Regions from separate parts of the Paenibacillus sp. FSL W7-1332 genome, predicted to be linked through region 1. Evidence: riboswitches for the same ligand, from Rfam matches in the RefSeq annotation. Region 1 holds a riboswitch; each other region holds the start of a gene.

The links. A riboswitch is a leader RNA that binds a small molecule or an ion and turns the genes downstream of it on or off. The one in region 1 is predicted to bind cyclic di-GMP.
Region 2: it holds a riboswitch for cyclic di-GMP, as region 1 does, so the genes downstream of both, MKX98_RS17520 (amino acid adenylation domain-containing protein) here and MKX98_RS25375 (hypothetical protein) in region 1, are expected to answer to the same signal.
Region 3: it holds a riboswitch for cyclic di-GMP, as region 1 does, so the genes downstream of both, MKX98_RS33570 (S-layer homology domain-containing protein) here and MKX98_RS25375 (hypothetical protein) in region 1, are expected to answer to the same signal.

Annotation. Positions count from the first base shown of each region.
Region 1 covers NZ_CP150209.1:5,628,802-5,634,736, forward strand. The annotation lists gene MKX98_RS25360 (acetoacetate decarboxylase) at 1-330, opposite strand, end outside; partial or broken gene MKX98_RS25365 (class I SAM-dependent methyltransferase) at 607-1,290, opposite strand; cyclic di-GMP riboswitch class I at 1,494-1,582, opposite strand; gene MKX98_RS25370 (LuxR C-terminal-related transcriptional regulator) at 1,711-2,043, opposite strand; gene MKX98_RS25375 (hypothetical protein) at 2,131-2,439, opposite strand; cyclic di-GMP riboswitch class I at 2,601-2,695, opposite strand; cyclic di-GMP riboswitch class I at 2,901-2,995, opposite strand; gene MKX98_RS25380 (YitT family protein) at 3,141-3,725, opposite strand; gene MKX98_RS25385 (phosphosulfolactate synthase) at 3,977-4,843, opposite strand; gene MKX98_RS25390 (MFS transporter) at 4,956-5,935, opposite strand, start outside.
Region 2 covers NZ_CP150209.1:3,932,068-3,938,002, forward strand. The annotation lists gene MKX98_RS17520 (amino acid adenylation domain-containing protein) at 1-1,260, opposite strand, end outside; cyclic di-GMP riboswitch class I at 1,466-1,560, opposite strand; gene MKX98_RS17525 (hypothetical protein) at 2,135-4,918, opposite strand; gene MKX98_RS17530 (methyltransferase domain-containing protein) at 5,397-5,935, opposite strand, start outside.
Region 3 covers NZ_CP150209.1:7,405,867-7,411,801, forward strand. The annotation lists gene MKX98_RS33570 (S-layer homology domain-containing protein) at 1-3,205, opposite strand, end outside; cyclic di-GMP riboswitch class I at 3,440-3,527, opposite strand; gene MKX98_RS33575 (CehA/McbA family metallohydrolase) at 4,124-5,935, opposite strand, start outside.

The DNA.
Region 1 (5,935 bases):
TCCGGCCGCGATCGCAGGAAGACTGTCCACATACATCGCGTGCTGGTATTCACCCTTCTCCCCATTAAAGCTCACCGGTATCAGCTGGCCAGATTCTGTATAGGCCCCCAAACCGGTAACATCCGGCATGTACATGAGCTCAAATTTGACTAAAGGCTCATCAATTTCAAGCGGCTCAGGGACTACACGTCTCAAGGCTTCCGTGTCGGTACGATATAGAATGTTCAGGTATTCCCGGTTACGAAAATGATAAGGTCCAACAGGATAAGCAGGAGCTCCCAATGGAGTCGACATTTGCTTGCGTACCTCATGCAGTTTCAATAGTTCCATCCCTTTCCTTTTGAAAGAATTCACTTCTCCCGCCTTCTCAATTTCCATAAAAACAACAACCTCGTATTTTTCCACAAAAATATCAATATGATGAATATCTTCTTCTGGTATAGCTTCGGTTAACTCTTGCATTTGCTCCTTGGTACGGTAAGTGATCCACCAATCCAACGCTGCCTCCATATAAGCAATAGAGGGGGTATCAGGAAGCCAATTGGCTATTAACAATCGACCTCCGGGATTGAGCAAATTAAATAATTCGTTAACTAATTTTTTGGCAACTCCGTTGGGCAGATAATCAAATACACCAACACTGTATATAAAATCAAATCCAGGAAGAGGCACTTCATTTTCAATGATGTCAACTATGGAGGCAGGAATCGTTTCGCCAAAGTCTTTTATGATTTCCGCTGCAACCGAAAGGGCCTCCTGATCTTGATCAATAGCAACAAATTTCCCAATGCGTTTATTCTTAACCGCGACACTTTCCAATACTTCTCTCAAATGGCCGCTAGGAAAAGAGAGAATATAAGGGTTCGCAACTCGTTCTGCTGTTTCGTCAATCTTGCTGGAAAATATACGTTTTCTTTCGCGAACAGCATCATTTGCATAACTTATACGATTAAGCTCGTAGTTGAGAAGCTCGGAAATTTCTGCTTGTCTGCCCTCGTAAGGTGGCGGTGCTGTTTTGTCGAAGTCATAGATGGAATCCATCATTACGGGATCACCAGCATAACCGCGCGGTTTGTCAAATGCTCGACGAGAAAACGGTTCTTGTAAGAAAAAATAGCTTACTGCATGTTGACGATATTGGGCAATAAACTGCTTCCAATCTTTTTTTGAAGAATGTCTGCGTATGCTGTCTAATCCATGATAAAGGGCATTAAATGCTTCAGAGAAAAGACCTTGATTAATCTTCGTCTCAACATCATCAAGTAAATGTTTTTTGTTAGTTTTGTCCATACTCTAGATTTTCCTCCCAAGAAGACATCCCTACAGGCATAAATATGTAGAATAGGTTGCTGACGATATTTGGTGAGATAGTTTGCCTCTAATCTTCTGAAGACTACAATTAGACATTTTTATATTTTTTCACCACCTTTAGCAATATCACTCAAAACACAAAAACCCCCCGCCATGATTAAATAGACTGGGGTCCCGTCGTATTCGGCAACTGGCTGGCATAGTGTTTATATCCACCTTAGTCCCCGTAGCTTTACGTCGCCACCTTTCGATGGGTTTGCTATTGTCGTACGAAGTATGAAATTGTCAAAATGTTCATTAATCCTTCAACGACAACTTACTTTAAAGTATAAAATTCGACTTAAACAAAAAAAATACCCAAAATTGGGTAGTTTATACTTATGTATTTTAATTTAAATTTTAAGTAAATTTCCTAAGGAATGCTCCTTTATGATTAACGCTCGTCTTTGCGTATATCTTTTTAATAAAAGTACGGACCGTGCTTTGACTAATCCCATAAATGCCCGCAATTTCAGGTACGTTTTTATTTTCCAGCCATCCATAAGCTATCTCTTTCTCACGATTTGTTAATTCATATTGGTCAAAGTGAGAATAAGTCAGCTCTTTTTGTAGAATGGGGTCCTTTTGAGGCAGTTTTTCTTCAATATTTTTAGCCAGGTGTTCAATGAGTGGTATGGCAAATGTAACCTCGTGTAAATAATGAAAACTCAGGCCAAGGTAGCCTATAATCACATTTTTTATTCGAATTGGCGTACATACACATGACAGCTCGGCAAACAATTGGTTGGTGTGCCGGGTACCAATTACGACAGAAACCGATTAATTTTCCATCGATAAAGAAATGGCATTGACCCCTGCGGTTTTCATCGCAAATGATGTGCCTTTTTTTATATTATTTCTTTCAAAATATCCTTTTAACAAATCCGTGCCGCAATAATCGATAACGGCACCATCCGTATCTGTTATAACAAATAAATAAGGTATGGACAGCAAATCGTTCATATTCCTGGTTTCCTCTTGCAGCAAATATAAAATTTCTTTCCGTTCAATCAACCTTCCTTTTATTTCAGACATACTGAGGATATTAGGAAAATGATCGTTTGCTTCCAGCAGTGTTCTACGGCCCATTATTTTCCCTTCTTCCTTTTAAGAATAAGTGATTAATAATGAAATCGATCTTCTAGTCATCTCCGCTTCTGAATTCGGTAGCTTATAAGCGAAAATAAACAATAAAAAACCACCATCCATTAAGATAACCATAGCAAAATAGGACGGAGGCTTCCGTCGTATTCGGCAACTGGCTGGCATCGCGGTCTTAGGCAGATCCGCATTAGCCCCTATAGCTTTGCGTCGCCACTTTTCAGTGGGTTTGCTATTATCGTACGAAACGATTCGATTGTGTGCCGAAAATTATATCTACGATTCACCTGCCTTTCAATATATTTAAAGTCCCTTTTCAGGTAGATAAGACTGTTAAGACTAGTACAGGTCCCCCTTTCATAAAATTTAATAAACAACACAAATAGCCTCCATCAGCTTAAAGACATAGGTGGAAAAACTAGTAAGAAGAGACGGAGGCTTCCGTCGTATTCGGCAGCTGGCTGGCATCACGGTCTTAAGCAGATCCACATTAGCCCCTGTAGCTTTGCGTCGCCGCTTTTCAGCGGGTTTGCTATTGTCGTACGAAGAGTATGAATTTGTCGAATATCCAAACATGTTATGACTTATTCAAACTATAACTTACATTGTTTTTCATTTAATATAGGTCGTACGACCCAAATTCCCATATTTTTGTTAGATTTGTAAATCACTCTTACACGTATACAGAATCACTTTTTGCGCCAAGCGGGTTGATAGACCGATTTCGGGGGAGGGAACTGGTGAATCCAGTTAATGATCCGGGTCGATATCCACTGGCATACAACTGCAAGGATAATAATTTTCCAATCGATCACATAGGCAGCGAAAGCGAATATGATTCCATTCATCCAGAACAATGAGGTGCCCGGGTTGATTCTTTTATACTTATAAATGGCTAAGGCAACATAACCGATTCCCCCATTCGATACCCTCTGCTTTATGAGGATGGCGACACCTGTTCCGAGAATAACCGAGCCGAATAGAAGATCGATCCATACGTTGCCGAACGGGGGTTCTAGGAACACCTCGAAGAAATTAACGGAAACGGACGTCACTGTTATAACAAATATGGTCCCGAAGGCACTGACTCCATCAAGATAAGGGACTGTAAAGGCAAGGAAAATAAAATTAGCCAGCCACAGTCCGAGACTCATCGGGATCTCAAACGCATGGTTCAGAAGCACCGCGATCCCTGCTCCTCCTCCCGAAGGAATGGCGTGAGGAAACAAGAACATGGCCATGGCAAAACCTTGAATGATGGAGCCGGCGGTAATGTAGAAAAGTTTCTTGGAAGCATGACGATAGAAAAAGGGGCTCTTCCGCCCGGGTAGGATCTGTAAGTTCACACGGAATCATCCTTCATCGATTAGAGTAACAAGCTAGTCCTGCTTTTTTAAGTGTATGCTTGTTCCCTGGAGGGGATACCGGGATAGATCTTTTTAACGAAAATATGTATAGGCTGACTCTGGAGATATCCATAGGCAGCCCGCTAGTATTTATCATTCTCTTGTGGTTTGGTCTATGTTTAAATTACGTAACAAAATCCATCGGTTTGTTTCTCTCTCACCCCGAGTTCAAACGTATCTTGACGAAGACCCCGGCGCATCGTTTCAAGGGAAAGCACTTCGGTGGGTTGGATATTTCCCAAATGTACATGAGATCCAAATTTGCGGAGAAGCATCGCTTGCTGCTGCTTAAGAGGTGCCTCCCAAATCAGCTTTCTTGCATCCGACACGTTGTCGATGATATTATTTATCATTTCTTCCTGGCACTCGCCATGCTTATCGTAAATACCGATGCCTAGTCCAGACTCGCGCGCTTCAACAATGATAAACTCCGCGCCTACGTCTAAATCCGCTTCCATTGTATACGCGAGCATTTCGGCGTCGATGTGGGAACCGGATTGTTTTTTACCATACTCCGTATAAACCCGAAGTCCGCGTTGTTTACCTTCCCGAATGAGTTCCGTTCGTTTTTTTCGCGACATCTCAATCGTGCCGTCAGATACTTCTATCGCGTTAAATCCAAGACGGCAAACGGTATTAAAAAATGCGGGGACGACATCTTGCTGCACGGCTGTCTCAAGCAAGGTCCCGCCGGGCATGACCGTGATTCCATGTTGTTTGGCTAGATTGATTTTGTATAGCAGCATTTCCGTTTTATACAGCGGAGCCGTCCCAAAACCGAATTTGACACAATCGATGTAATCCGAGGCTGTTTCAATCACATCTGAGAACATGTTTCTACCCAGGCCTTTATCAATAACCATCGTCATCCCGCGTTCCATGACCCCGTAGGTGTCGTGGTCTTTTTTGCCGTGTTCGGGATTTTCGCGCAGCCCGCTCGGATCACATATCTCCATGGGCCAAACTGTTCGCAGAGAACTGTTCATTCTAGGATCTCCTCAATTCTTTTTGATTTAGTCGTTTAATCCAATGACATTGGCATAATATGCTCATACCCATTGACAGGTGCCCATCTTTTGTCATAGGGATTCGTCACGGTCATCCGATCTGCCGAGGCGGCTTAATCAAAAAGAACACCAAACCTAGAGTAACCAAAGATAGTGAAGACACGGTTATAAAAACAACCTGATCCGATTTATCCATCATCCACCCGAACAAGGGCGGCCCTGCTGCAACTCCCAAAAATCGCAAGCTATTATAAAGGGATGTAATCATCCCTCGCTCACTTTTCTCAACTGCACCGGTGATCATCGTATTCAGGCAAGGAAGAAGCATTCCGGTTCCGATGCAGCTGACTGTCAGCAGCCCGATAAACACATAAATGTTCTTAAAAAAGAAAAGTGTAGCTGCCAGAGACAGGGTCATGGCAATCAGTCCGATATTCATCAGCCAACGAATCAACAGGCCATTCTTCTTGATCAAGCTTCCCGTCGTATAGGAAGTGATAACCATCCCAAGTAATGGAATGGCCAAAATCAAGCCCTTCACGACCCCGTCAATGTTATAAGGCTTGTCTTCAAGAATGTTGGATAGATAAAACAGTATGCCAAACAAAATGAATAGCCCCAGCGAACCGGCAAAAAAAGCAGTGATGAGCCAGCGGCCTTTTTCTTTAAAGATGTCCCCGATTTTTCCAAGGTACTTCCTTAGTTCTTGCTTTGAATGTTGTTTTGATTCTTTGATCATAAAAATGACGGCCAACAACGATAGTGCACAGAACACGGGAAATGCAAAGAAGGAAGCATACCATACGATCAGCATAAGCAGGGAGCCGATGATCGGGCTGAGTACCTTGCCGGCGCCATTGGAGGCTTCGATTAGTCCCAGTGCCTTGCTCTCTGTCCCGCCATCGTATAAATCGCCGACGAGCGCCATGGCAATCGGTGCTGTTCCGGCGGCCGCTAGCCCCTGAATCGCCCTCGCGGTAATAATCACCCCAAAAGAGTTCCAAATAGCACCGAATCCTGCCAGAATACCGGCACCTCCATATATGATCAGGGCGGGTATAATAATAACTT
Region 2 (5,935 bases), 1.7 Mb from region 1:
TTCAAAGGTCGACGCATCGAATGTTATTGTACCGGTTTGCAAAATTCGATGCTCCTTGGAAAAGTTGAAATAATTGGTATTCTTGACCAGTCTTACGATGTTACGATGCTCAACCATTACTCCTTTCGGTGTCCCAATTGATCCGGAAGTATAGATGATATAGGCTAGACTTTGCGAGGTTGCTGCAGATATCGTATGGGGACAGCTGTCAAGGCTTAGCTGCGCGTTGTCCCAATAAATTACTTTTCCCTCAAATGCTATGTCAGGCTTCCAACTGGAAGGAGCCAGTAAAAATCCCGCTCGACTGTCCTTGAGCATATATTCGATTCTTTCGCACGGAAAATCGGCTTCGATGGGCATATAAGCGCCGCCAGCTTTCAATTTGGCTGTAAGCCCGACAATCATATTGACAGACCGATCCGCGACAATGCCAACGACGCTCTCCGGCTTAACGCCGTGATCCTGCAGTGCTTTTGCAAGCTGATTCGCGCGTTCGTTCAATTCCCGATAGGACATCTGATGGTCCTCGATCATGACCGCCGGGCGATCGGGGGTTAAACGGACCTGTTCCTCAAACAAGTAATGGACCGTTTGGCTGGAAGGATAGTCCGTCTTAGATCCGCTGAAAGCCTGAATCTGTCTCTCCTCTTCTTCCGACATCATACGTATGTCGGCAATCACCTTCTCGGGGAAATCAACTACTTCATGCACGATTCGGCTCAAGTGGCCGCTCATCTGCTCGATCGTTTCTTTTCTGTAGGAGCGGGCCGAATATTCAAGGTGTATCATGATAAATTCCTTCTTAAAAGCCGTCAAAGCAAGCTCAAACGTCCCCAGCTGATCGGATTCATAAGGAGTGGCATTGGCGTTTTGCCAAGTAAACGCCGCTTTGATGAACGGGTTGCCGCTCAAATTCTTTCGCATATTCCGATCTTCGAGTGCTTGCATCGTGGTATGCTTGACTTCTATCAGAAACTTACCTAATGGCTTATGTACAGTAGGAGAGTAACGTATAGGAAACATCTGTCTTTCCAACAGATACCCAATTACAGGATCATCCTCGCCGGTATATTTGGCAAGCAGGATCGAATAACAAGCCATAAGTGCCATATCCACAGTTATTCCGAAATTGAACGCAAGTTCATGGAGTTTTCGGGTCGTTGCAAAATCAAGGGAAAAACGAACCTGGTTTCCTTCATCGTCGGCCCATCCCCCCCTCGGCAATTCGTCAATTGATACATCACAAGTCGTTTGTTCCATGACCATCAACCTCCCGGATAATCGATTCATTAATGTCTGATTGTTAACGAACAGAAAAATCCTCTTCGCATTCTGCGATCAAGTAATGTCCCCCTTCAACCCCAAACTAGTTTTTTATAGCGAAGCCACCGTTGTTTTTTGGAACGTCAAAAAAACCCCTTTCTTCAATTCAAAATAATGAATAAAACGGAGGTTTCCCGTTGTATTCGGCAACTGGCTGGCATTGCGGTCGCAGTAGATCCCGCATTAGCCCCTATAGCTTTGCGTCGCCACCTTTCGGTGGGTTTGCTATTGTCGTACAAAAATAGTATTTAAATTGTAAACCATGATTATATTATGTATTCGATTTACAATTACTGTATCTTGTTTCCAAATGAAAATCGATAGGTCTTTTGTTCAATATTGTCTTTCAAGAATGGTTTTGATGATATTGATAACCCTCATGAAACACTAGGTCGCGATAGTTAATCTTTACTAATTTTTTCCACTCCTCGACTTCACTACACTTCACTTAACTATGTATTAAAGCTATTCTGTTCAAAAGAAAGGCTGCGATTTTCTGTAATTACTTGGATATTAGATGATGGCTGATCAAGAAAATAGTTCTATTTTTTAACTTCACTCCTATATCCATTGACCTAATTGCGACAGCAGAAATCATAAAACCCTATAACTTTTGCCTCTTGTCAAACGGGACTAAATTACCGTCTTTAACTGGTAAGGACATCTCGCTTCCGATCAGAAAACTTTCATAAGTTCAACCCACTTGGTAATTCCATCCTTCAAGTTCCCGGTCTAATGGATCACTGGATAATAAAATAAAGAGCCGTTGTCCAGGACAACGGCCTCATATTGCTATATGTCATGAACAGTTTTACAAAGGTCCGGTTATTTTCACCTTGATTTTATTGGATTCAACCGTTACCCCGTTCAATGTAATTCGAATCGACAACTCGGCTTGCCCCGGATGCTTGGCGATAATCTTTCCTTTGGGGTCGATCGCCGCCTTATCCGGACGGCTGCTCAAATACTCAATGTGAGCGCCGGATAACTCCTTAGTCGTTCTTCCTCTCTCAAGGAAGACTTCGTAGGAATAACCGACCTCATCTCCCGGGTGAAGCTGGAGCGATTCAGCCTCGAGCTGTACTTTGTCTAGCGGCATGACCAGATTCGGGTCGCTATACTTCATTAGCTCGCTGCCATATTTGAAATAGAAATTGCCAAAGTCGTCCTGCGCCAGCTTTTCCGCATTGCTCTCCAACAAGATGGACAGCGATTTGCTTGCTGTGTCAATCTTAAACATCTTGCTCGTATAAGTATGGTCAGCAACATATCCCGTATAAATGGTACCGTACACATTGCCGTCCGTTCCAATGGTCAATCGAGGATTGCTGTGTGCATAATCTGCTGTAGGAAACATATCCTCACTGTAAATAATCTCTTGGCGTTCCGTATCATAGATGAACAGAGCCCCCAGCGCCATTCCCCATATGTTACCGTCCGGGCCCCATATCAAAGAGGTTACTGCTTTTTTGCCCGGAACAGGTACCTGTTCCAGCTCTACTCGGCCTGATGCTGTATCGAAAATGGCAAGTTTCCCCTCTCCGCCGGTCATCGCGCCGGTGGCCATAAACAGCTTTCCATTTTGGTAAAGCAACGAATTGATCGAATGACCGGATATAATGTCGCGCTTCACATCAAACTTTCCGGTAACAGGATTGTAGACGGTAAGTGCCCCGCCTGTTTTGCCTGCAATTGGATAGGAACCGATGTATAACAGGTTTTCTTCCTCGACCCCGAGCATGGCTACGGGCCGGTCTTGCTCCGAACCCAACTGACCCAGCCGCAGCGGGTTATTCGGTTCTGATGGGTCCGTCCGGTTCCAAGGTTTGGCTGGATCGTATTCAAAGAGGGTCGCTCTAGGATAAACGCCGAGATACATCTTTCCGTTCAATGAACCGAACCCTTCGACTTGACCGATTTGAGGATAATGCTTGGTCTCGTTACGGGTCGGCGAGTAAATTCCCATTCCCCCGCCTGAAATGAAGCCCGAAGACAGAATCTGCCCGTCTGTGCTCTTCCCGATATTAAACAATTCCACAAACTGTGCCGGAAACGGAAGCTCCGGCGTCTCAATCAAACCGGTTTCCAGGTTGTAATAAAATGCCCTGCCGCTATTTCCGGCCAATCCGACCAAGGTCCAGCCCGGATACTTTGCCTGATCCAGCTGAACATAACCAAAAGCGACGCCTGCTCCTTTGACATCCACGCCCAGCGAGCCGTAAACCCCCGTATTCACATCATACGAATAAAGCGACCACTGCTGCCCGCCTCCCGGGAGAGTCTCATAATAGGTGTAGAACACCGTTTTGCCGTCTGGCGATATTGGTGAGAATCCCCGGGCATTATAGGCCGTATTTTTATTTACGATCCAGCTGGAGGTATCGGGATCATAGACACACATAACGGGTCCTGGATCCACGCGCACGAAAAGTTTGCCCCCTGCATACCGGAGATCATAAACCGAAGTCATGCCGTTAAATTCAGGCGGATGAAGCGCGGTGGATGTTCCGCTTGCGAGATTGTATTGATAAAGCTTGGCGACATCGGCTCCCCCCACATAGATCACTTGACGATCGGAATCGTAAGCAAGGCTGCGGATATGAGACTCTTTCGAAGAAGTCTTGAAGGATTTAAGGATTCTGGTCTGGTCGGATGCGGGATCATATTCAAACAGCGTTTGGGAATATCCCGTTCCTCCATATACTTTGCCATCTTCCCCGGCTACAAGCGTCCAGATCACGGTATCGGTAGGAACCGGTTTGCCGATCGCCCGCAATGTATCCTCTGCCGGATCATATTGAAACAACGTCCCGTTCGGCGTGCTGCCGATGTATACCTTTCCATCGGAGGCTGTCACAATCGCCCAAGCTGCCGATACGTTGCTTCCGTCAAGCGCAACCAGTGGATGAGTGGATTTCACTTCTTTCGAAGCAACATCCATTACGATGAATTGTGCCGGATCACCCTGTGCGACCGTAAACAAAGCATCCTGGCCATTCTTGTCTTTACCGAAGGCTGCAGTCATCAGGGTTAGACTCGACGATTGCGGTCCCAAATTCGTTAAGTACGGTGAGGACGCATGCGTTTGCAATGTGACGCTGTCAACGAAATACCTGCCGGTTTGATCGCCATTAAACTTGAAGGCGACTTTGACCTCTGCAGCATTTTTAGGTGCCGCAGCAGCCACTCTTAAACTCTGCCATTGGCCTGATGGTTCATCGACCAGGCCGCTCACCATGGAGACAAGCTTTCCGTCTGCATCATAAAACCTGAGGTCTGCTTTGCCGCCTTGACCTTCATCCGAGAGCACACTTGCTGTCATGATGACATTGCCGAATGGCTGGACGGCGTATGCATCGCTGACCGCTCCGGAGCCTGCATCGGGCGACAGGCGTTCCACCTGAAGACTTCGTTTCCCGTCTGCGTACACGGACTCACTTACGGTAATGGCAGCTGTGTCTTCATCGGGCTGCCAGCCCGGCAAACGTCCATTTACTTCAGAATCCTCGAAGCCGCCGTTGATCATAACGTTGGTCAATTCTTCATCTGCGGCATACGTGATCGGCATGGCCCAAGGGGTAATTGCGAACATCATGATAACCGTTAGGACTGCGGCAACTCGACTCTTCCACTTGCTTCTCACTAAACTCTCCCCTTTACGAATAAATTTTTTCCCGGTTAGTAAACGCTTTCAATACGATCTCATCTTATCATATCCCTTTATTTGTATACAAGTAAAATACATGTAAATAACATGTGGACTCACTAGTCCCTTATGAGATTTAGAAATGTTATCATGGTGGTTCCTGCCTCTGATTGCAATATGGATATGCTCTGGCGGCAGCGGTCGAGCTGAGCCTGACCGACAGCAGCGTCAAAATACGGTTGGCAGCCGTTCATGGTCTAACGCCAGTCGGCTCCGTCCTCTGGCGCCGTCATGAATTGAATACAAAAACAGCCGGGAATAACCCCGGCTGCTGCATTTGCTGGACACCCCAACCATTATTGTCTCTACGCCTGTCGATGGAAATGAATGCCTAATGCAAACATTTGTTATTCCATCGAAACCCTTATCACTCCGAAGAAAATAAATACGTTGAAAAATCCCGGTTAATATAGTCTTTAAAATGCCTTTTGGCTTTAACGGGGAAAGCATCAAGCTCCTCGGTAGTCCAGATGCTGCGGTGGGTCTCGAATTCATTGCCGTACACCGTGCCTTGCGGCCATTCCGATCCGATGGGAATGTTAAGCAGAACGTGCTTGCCTCTAGCAATGCTGGCATTCAACAGGGTAAGCGCCTTATCCTTATCGAAATGCTCCAGAACATCGCCCATAATCATGACGTCATATTCTCCGGGCGAAGTTGACGGAATAAATTCAAAAGCATCAGCGATGTGAATTTTATCGTAGAAATACGCATGGTAACGGTCAATGTTTTTGGGGAATATTTCAATTCCCTCCACCCTTACCTTCCAATCCTTACGAAATACCCGCCCTGACCACACATCGAGGAATTCGCGGCATAACATGCCCCAGCGGCCAAATCCAACGCCGACATCAAGTACCGAGGACGGCGATATCTGCCGGAGCAGTTCCACGCAATACGAAATAT
Region 3 (5,935 bases), 1.8 Mb from region 1:
TAACCACTGGCGTCAGCTCGTTTCTAGCTTTCTCCAGAGCTGCCAGTGCTGAGTTCACTTCGTCTTGCGTTGCTGCTGGATTGTCCAGCACTTCTTTTGCCTTCGTCATGGCATCGTCAAGTGCTTTCCAGCTTGCTTCGGTATAATCAGTCTCTACCAGAATCTCGGCTGTAATTTCATCGTACTTCCCTTGTAGTGCCGTTTTATCTACTGTTTTTTCAGTTAGATCTTGTCGAGCTTTCTCAAGCGCCGTCAGCGCTGCGTCGACTTCGTCTTGCGTTGCTGCCGGATTGTCCAGCACTTCTTTTGCCTTCGTCATGGCATCGTTAAGGGCTTTCCAGCTTGCTTCAGTATACTTAGCCTCTACCAGGTTTTCGGCTGTAATTTCATCGTACTTCCCTTGTAGTGCCGTTTTATCTACTGTTTTTTCAGTTAGATCTTGTCGAGCTTTCTCAAGCGCCGTCAGCGCTGCGTCGACTTCGTCTTGCGTTGCTGCCGGATTGTCCAGCACTTCTTTTGCCTTCGTCATGGCATCGTTAAGGGCTTTCCAGCTTGCTTCAGTATACTCGGTTTCGATTAAGTTCTCGGCTGTAATCTCGTCGTACTTCCCTTGCAGTGCCGTTTTATCTACTGTTTTTTCAGTTAGATCTTGTCGAGCTTTCTCAAGCGCCGTCAGCGCAGCATCGACTTCAGCTTGCGTTGCTGCTGGATTCTCCAGCACTTCTTTTGCCTTCGTCATGGCATCGTTAAGTGCTTTCCAGCTTGCTTCAGTATACTTAGCCTCTACCAGGTTTTCGGCTGTAATTTCATCGTACTTCCCTTGTAGTGCCGTTTTATCTACTGTTTTTTCAGTTAGATCTTGTCGAGCTTTCTCAAGCGCCGTCAGCGCTGCGTCGACTTCGTCTTGCGTTGCTGCCGGATTGTCCAGCACTTCTTTTGCCTTCGTCATGGCATCGTTAAGTGCTTTCCAGCTTGCTTCGGTATACTCGGTTTCGATTAAGTTCTCGGCTGTAATCTCGTCGTACTTCCCTTGCAGTGCCGTTTTGTCTACTGTTTTTTCAGTTAGATCTTGTCGAGCTTTCTCAAGCGCCGTCAGCGCAGCATCGACTTCAGCTTGCGTTGCTGCTGGATTCTCCAGCACTTCTTTTGCCTTCGTCATGGCATCGTTAAGTGCTTTCCAGCTTGCTTCAGTATACTCGGTTTCGATTAAGTTCTCGGCTGTAATCTCGTCGTACTTCCCTTGCAGTGCCGTTTTATCTACTGTTTTTTCAGTTAGATCTTGTCGAGCTTTCTCAAGCGCCGTCAGCGCAGCATCGACTTCAGCTTGCGTTGCTGCTGGATTCTCCAGCACTTCTTTTGCCTTCGTCATGGCATCGTTAAGGGCTTTCCAGCTTGCTTCAGTATACTTAGCCTCTACCAGGTTTTCGGCTGTAATTTCATCGTACTTCCCTTGTAGTGCCGTTTTATCTACTGTTTTTTCAGTTAGATCTTGTCGAGCTTTCTCAAGCGCCGTCAGCGCTGCGTCGACTTCGTCTTGCGTTGCTGCCGGATTGTCCAGCACTTCTTTTGCCTTCGTCATGGCATCGTTAAGGGCTTTCCAGCTTGCTTCAGTATACTCGGTTTCGATTAAGTTCTCGGCTATAATCTCGTCGTACTTCCCTTGCAGTGCCGTTTTATCTACTGTTTTTTCAGTTAGATCTTGTCGAGCTTTCTCAAGCGCCGTCAGCGCAGCATCGACTTCAGCTTGCGTTGCTGCTGGATTCTCCAGCACTTCTTTTGCCTTCGTCATGGCATCGTTAAGTGCTTTCCAGCTTGCTTCGGTATACTTAGCCTCTACCAGGTTTTCGGCTGTAATTTCATCGTACTTCCCTTGCAGTGCCGTTTTGTCTACTACTTCAAATTGTCTAGTCACAGTTTCCGACTGATTGTTATTTATACTAGCTGTAACATTGACCGTATATGCACCTGTATTCAGGGCTTTGTCAACTGGGAACTCCCAGTTTCCGTTCGCGTCAGCAGTCCTCTCCTCAGTGATGATAAATGTCGGGTCTGCTGCACTAACGATCTTAATCGTTACTTTCGCAAAAGGTTCTGTTACACCGCTCAATGTCGGATTCGTCCCTGTTTTCTCGCCATTGGTACTTGGTTGGCTTAATTCGTTCTTAAATGATTTCCATACCAAATCATTATTGCCTACACCATAACTTGCAAGAAGATGACCGTTATCGGAAAAAAGGTTCTCCAACCCCGTCAAACCGGCTCCGGCTGCCACTCCAAACTTACTTCCCACAGTCATGCGATTATGGGCTGTAATACCTGCTTCTCCGGTAAAATTATTGTCTAGAGCAAGGAACATATTGCCTAGCAAAACAAGGTTTCGCTCAGTTTGTGGGCTCGATCCTGTATTCCCCGAGATGTGTGCTGTACCGGAAAGAACGAATCGATTATCGTTGCTCGACGAGAGCTCAACCCCTCCGCCCCTATTGTCAGTGATTTTACCTCCGGTCATAATGAACTCTGCATTTTTAACAATTAAGACCGCACTCGAGCCTGAAGTCGTATGTTTATTACTTGTGATTTCTCCACCTTTCATTTCTATAACCGCTCTAGTTGTGCCTTTACCTTCGAAATAGATTGCGCTCCCTCCAAAATCGGAAGGACTGTTACGTAAAATAGCACCCTCTTCAATGATCAGTCTCCCCCCATAGACATTCATAATTCTGCCTTGGAAAGTACCTCCACCGAAGCTGGCGTCAATGATAATATTTCTTAGTGTAAGCTGGCCCTGCTCAAGATGAATAAGGGTGTCTCTATCTCCTCCCGGCTCACCGCTTGCAGCACCCTTTGCCGAGCCGCGCTGAATGACAGCGGCATTTACTGCATTAGGGTCTGTCGAAATCGTAACACTCTTGTTTTGGTGAAGATGAAGATACTTCTTGTCAGCATTGATTGACAAATCGATATTGTTCAGGACATATATCGTTCCCCCGTCAGGAACCTCTTGATAGGCTTTGTACAAAGTAGCATAAGGATTATTTTGGGATCCATCACCTGTGGTATCATCGCCTCCGCTAGATACATAAACTTCCGAAGAAGCAGCATAAATGACTGGCATTCCTGAGCTTACCCCAAGGCCCGTGAAGACAAGGGTAAAAATCAGAAACATAACTCCAATTTTCCGCAAATTAATGTTGTTGCTTAGCATTTAGATCCATTCCTTTCTTGGTGTGAAGTTTTCCATTTTCACCGTAGTGACGGCCCATTTCCACCTCTTTTTCACTACTTTTTCAACTGCTATGTCAGGGTCTTAAGAGCTGCGTATTCGACTCAGAAAAACCGATAGACTTACGGCTATTTCACAGCACTCGACTCCTTCAATAGAATAACTAAAAACCTCCATCCAAAAAGCAAATGCCAATAGACGGAGGTTTCCATCGTATTCGGCAACTGGCTGGCATAGGTCAATAGCACCATTAGCCCCTATAGCTTTGCGTCCCCGCTTTTCAACAGGTTTGCTCTTATCGTACGAGCTTTATATGTAATACTTGGTAGAAAAACTACTTAAATTTTGATTCTTTTTTCATAAAAATACAAGGTGCTCAGGTCTTATGTTTGTTGTATTTTATCAAATTATGTCTAATATAGTGCTTTGGTAGCTTCTTTTGACATTATATGTGGCAAATCTGAACATATCCTGAATAATAAGCTTGTTATAGATAGAGTCTTAAGTATGCAAAAAGTCTCTTCACCTGGGGGTTCTCTACCATCGCGAATTGTATCATTCACTTCTATACAAAAACTATACAAGCCAGGGACTTGAAAGATGAATACTAACAAAACAAAGTTGTAATGCCAGTAGATTACCCTTTTCAGTGATATAAAAGGGTTTGCTATTCCGATAAAATTTCTTTAAATGTCAACTGCTGTTTTGATCCTGCGCTTCATAACGAGGTCTATCAGCGAAAAAATACGAAGTTGGAACCGGAACCAGACATATAAAGAAAATGAGCCCGGCATAATTACCGGACTCATTTCATTAAACTGCCCAATACCTGGGGTTCCTTTAATCGGGTCTTTTATTTACCTTTCCCGGCATAATAAATGTCGTTCCGCTTAAGCAGTCTCATAGCTTCACCGCCATAAATGTTAGGAAGGTGGTCGTGATCCACCGCTCCCCCGTTCCGACAAAGACCGAAGATGTGAACGGAAGCGCGGCTTCTGCATCCACGCCTTGGGTGACCCCCTCCATATCGATTTGCTTCTGAGTCAAGGTTAGCTCATAGAATGAAGTCAAGCCCTCATACTCTGCCGTGATGAGTACGGTTCCTTCCGACTTCGCCGTCACTACACCGCTAGCGCTGATCTCCGCTATAGTTGGATCACTGCTTGTATAGATGACGTTTGCCTCCACCTTTTCACGGCTTCCATCGCTGTACACTGCGGTAGTCACCGTTTGGGCATTCTCTCCAACGACCAGTACAACCGGCCCCTCGAGCTCAATCTCAGTCAGTGTAACCGGTTCGTCATTGTCGCCTGCTGATACCGATTGTAAAAGAGGTCGTTTAGCCATATCGTCCCATCTCCAAATCGCGTTAAAGTCCCACCCTAGCCTATCTGTATAGGTGGATGGAGTCTCTATTTCACTTTCAGATAGGCCTAATCCTTTAAGGTTTGTCAAAGCTCCTTCAGCGACACCTTCTTTATTCACTATCATGCCGTCAAATGCATAATTATTTTCGAGCGTAGCGGTGTGCCCCGCAAGAACTCGTCCCATCACCCGGTTTGCCATCGTTGGCGCCGTAACCGAAGGGCCCAAGGCAATGACATTTCTGACGACCGTATCATTGTATCCGTATCCAGTCACTCCGCCCGCATTGCTCGTCATCGCTCGAACGGTTCCAGACGCATACACGTTTTCTGTTAGGCTGCCCGAGTTCGTAATTCCGATTAGGCCGCCGGCCTGACTTACCTGAGCGGTTACATCCGCGGTTGAATAGCTGTTTCTTACGATGCCATTGGAATAGCCTACTAGCCCCCCCACTGTGCTGGAGCCTGTAATGGAGCCGGTTGAGAGACTATTCTCTACCTCGCCATTGTTCGTATTGACGAGTATGCCTATTCTGCTTCCGCCAGTGACGCTGGCATCGATCATGGCTATATTTTTAATCACTCCGCCATTAAGATGGAATAAGCCGCCGCTCGAAGAATGAAAGTTAACTATTTTCTTCCCGTCGCCATCCAAAACACCGATGAACGAAACCACTTTAAAAAGCGATTCAGCCGGTTGTCCGGCGTAATCCAAATCATGGTCCAACATATACTTTTCCGCCGGGAAGTTTTCCATAACGTTCAAATCAGCAATGGATTTGATTCTGTAATAACCTGCTTCATTTCTTTCTAAAGGCACGACAGGCTCGCTTGCCTCTTCGGGATTACTGTTCAAAACCGGACGCTGTAAAGCATCATTCCACATCCAAACCGACTCAAAATCCCATTTCAATATATGGATATACGTATTGGAATCTTCAACCTGTTGCTGGGATAGCCCTAAACCTTTTCTGTTGTCAGCAGCGGCAATACTTTCGCCTTCTACATCCACAATCATGCCATCAAACGCATAATTATTCTCAAGCGTTGCGGTATGCCCCGCAAGCACTCGTCCCACCACACGGTTCGCCATCGTCGGCGTTACGACTGAAGGATTGAGAGCAATCACGTTTTTAACAACCGTATCATTATAGCCGTAGCCAGTCACTCCGCCTGCATTACTTCTAAGCGCCCGAACGGCTCCAGATGCATACACGTTTTCCGTTAAACTGCCTGAGTTTGTAATGCCGATCAAGCCGCCAGCCTGGTTCAACTGGGCCGTTACATCTGCTGTAGAATAGCTGTTTCGCACGATGCCATTGGAATAGCCCGCCAGACCGCCCACGGT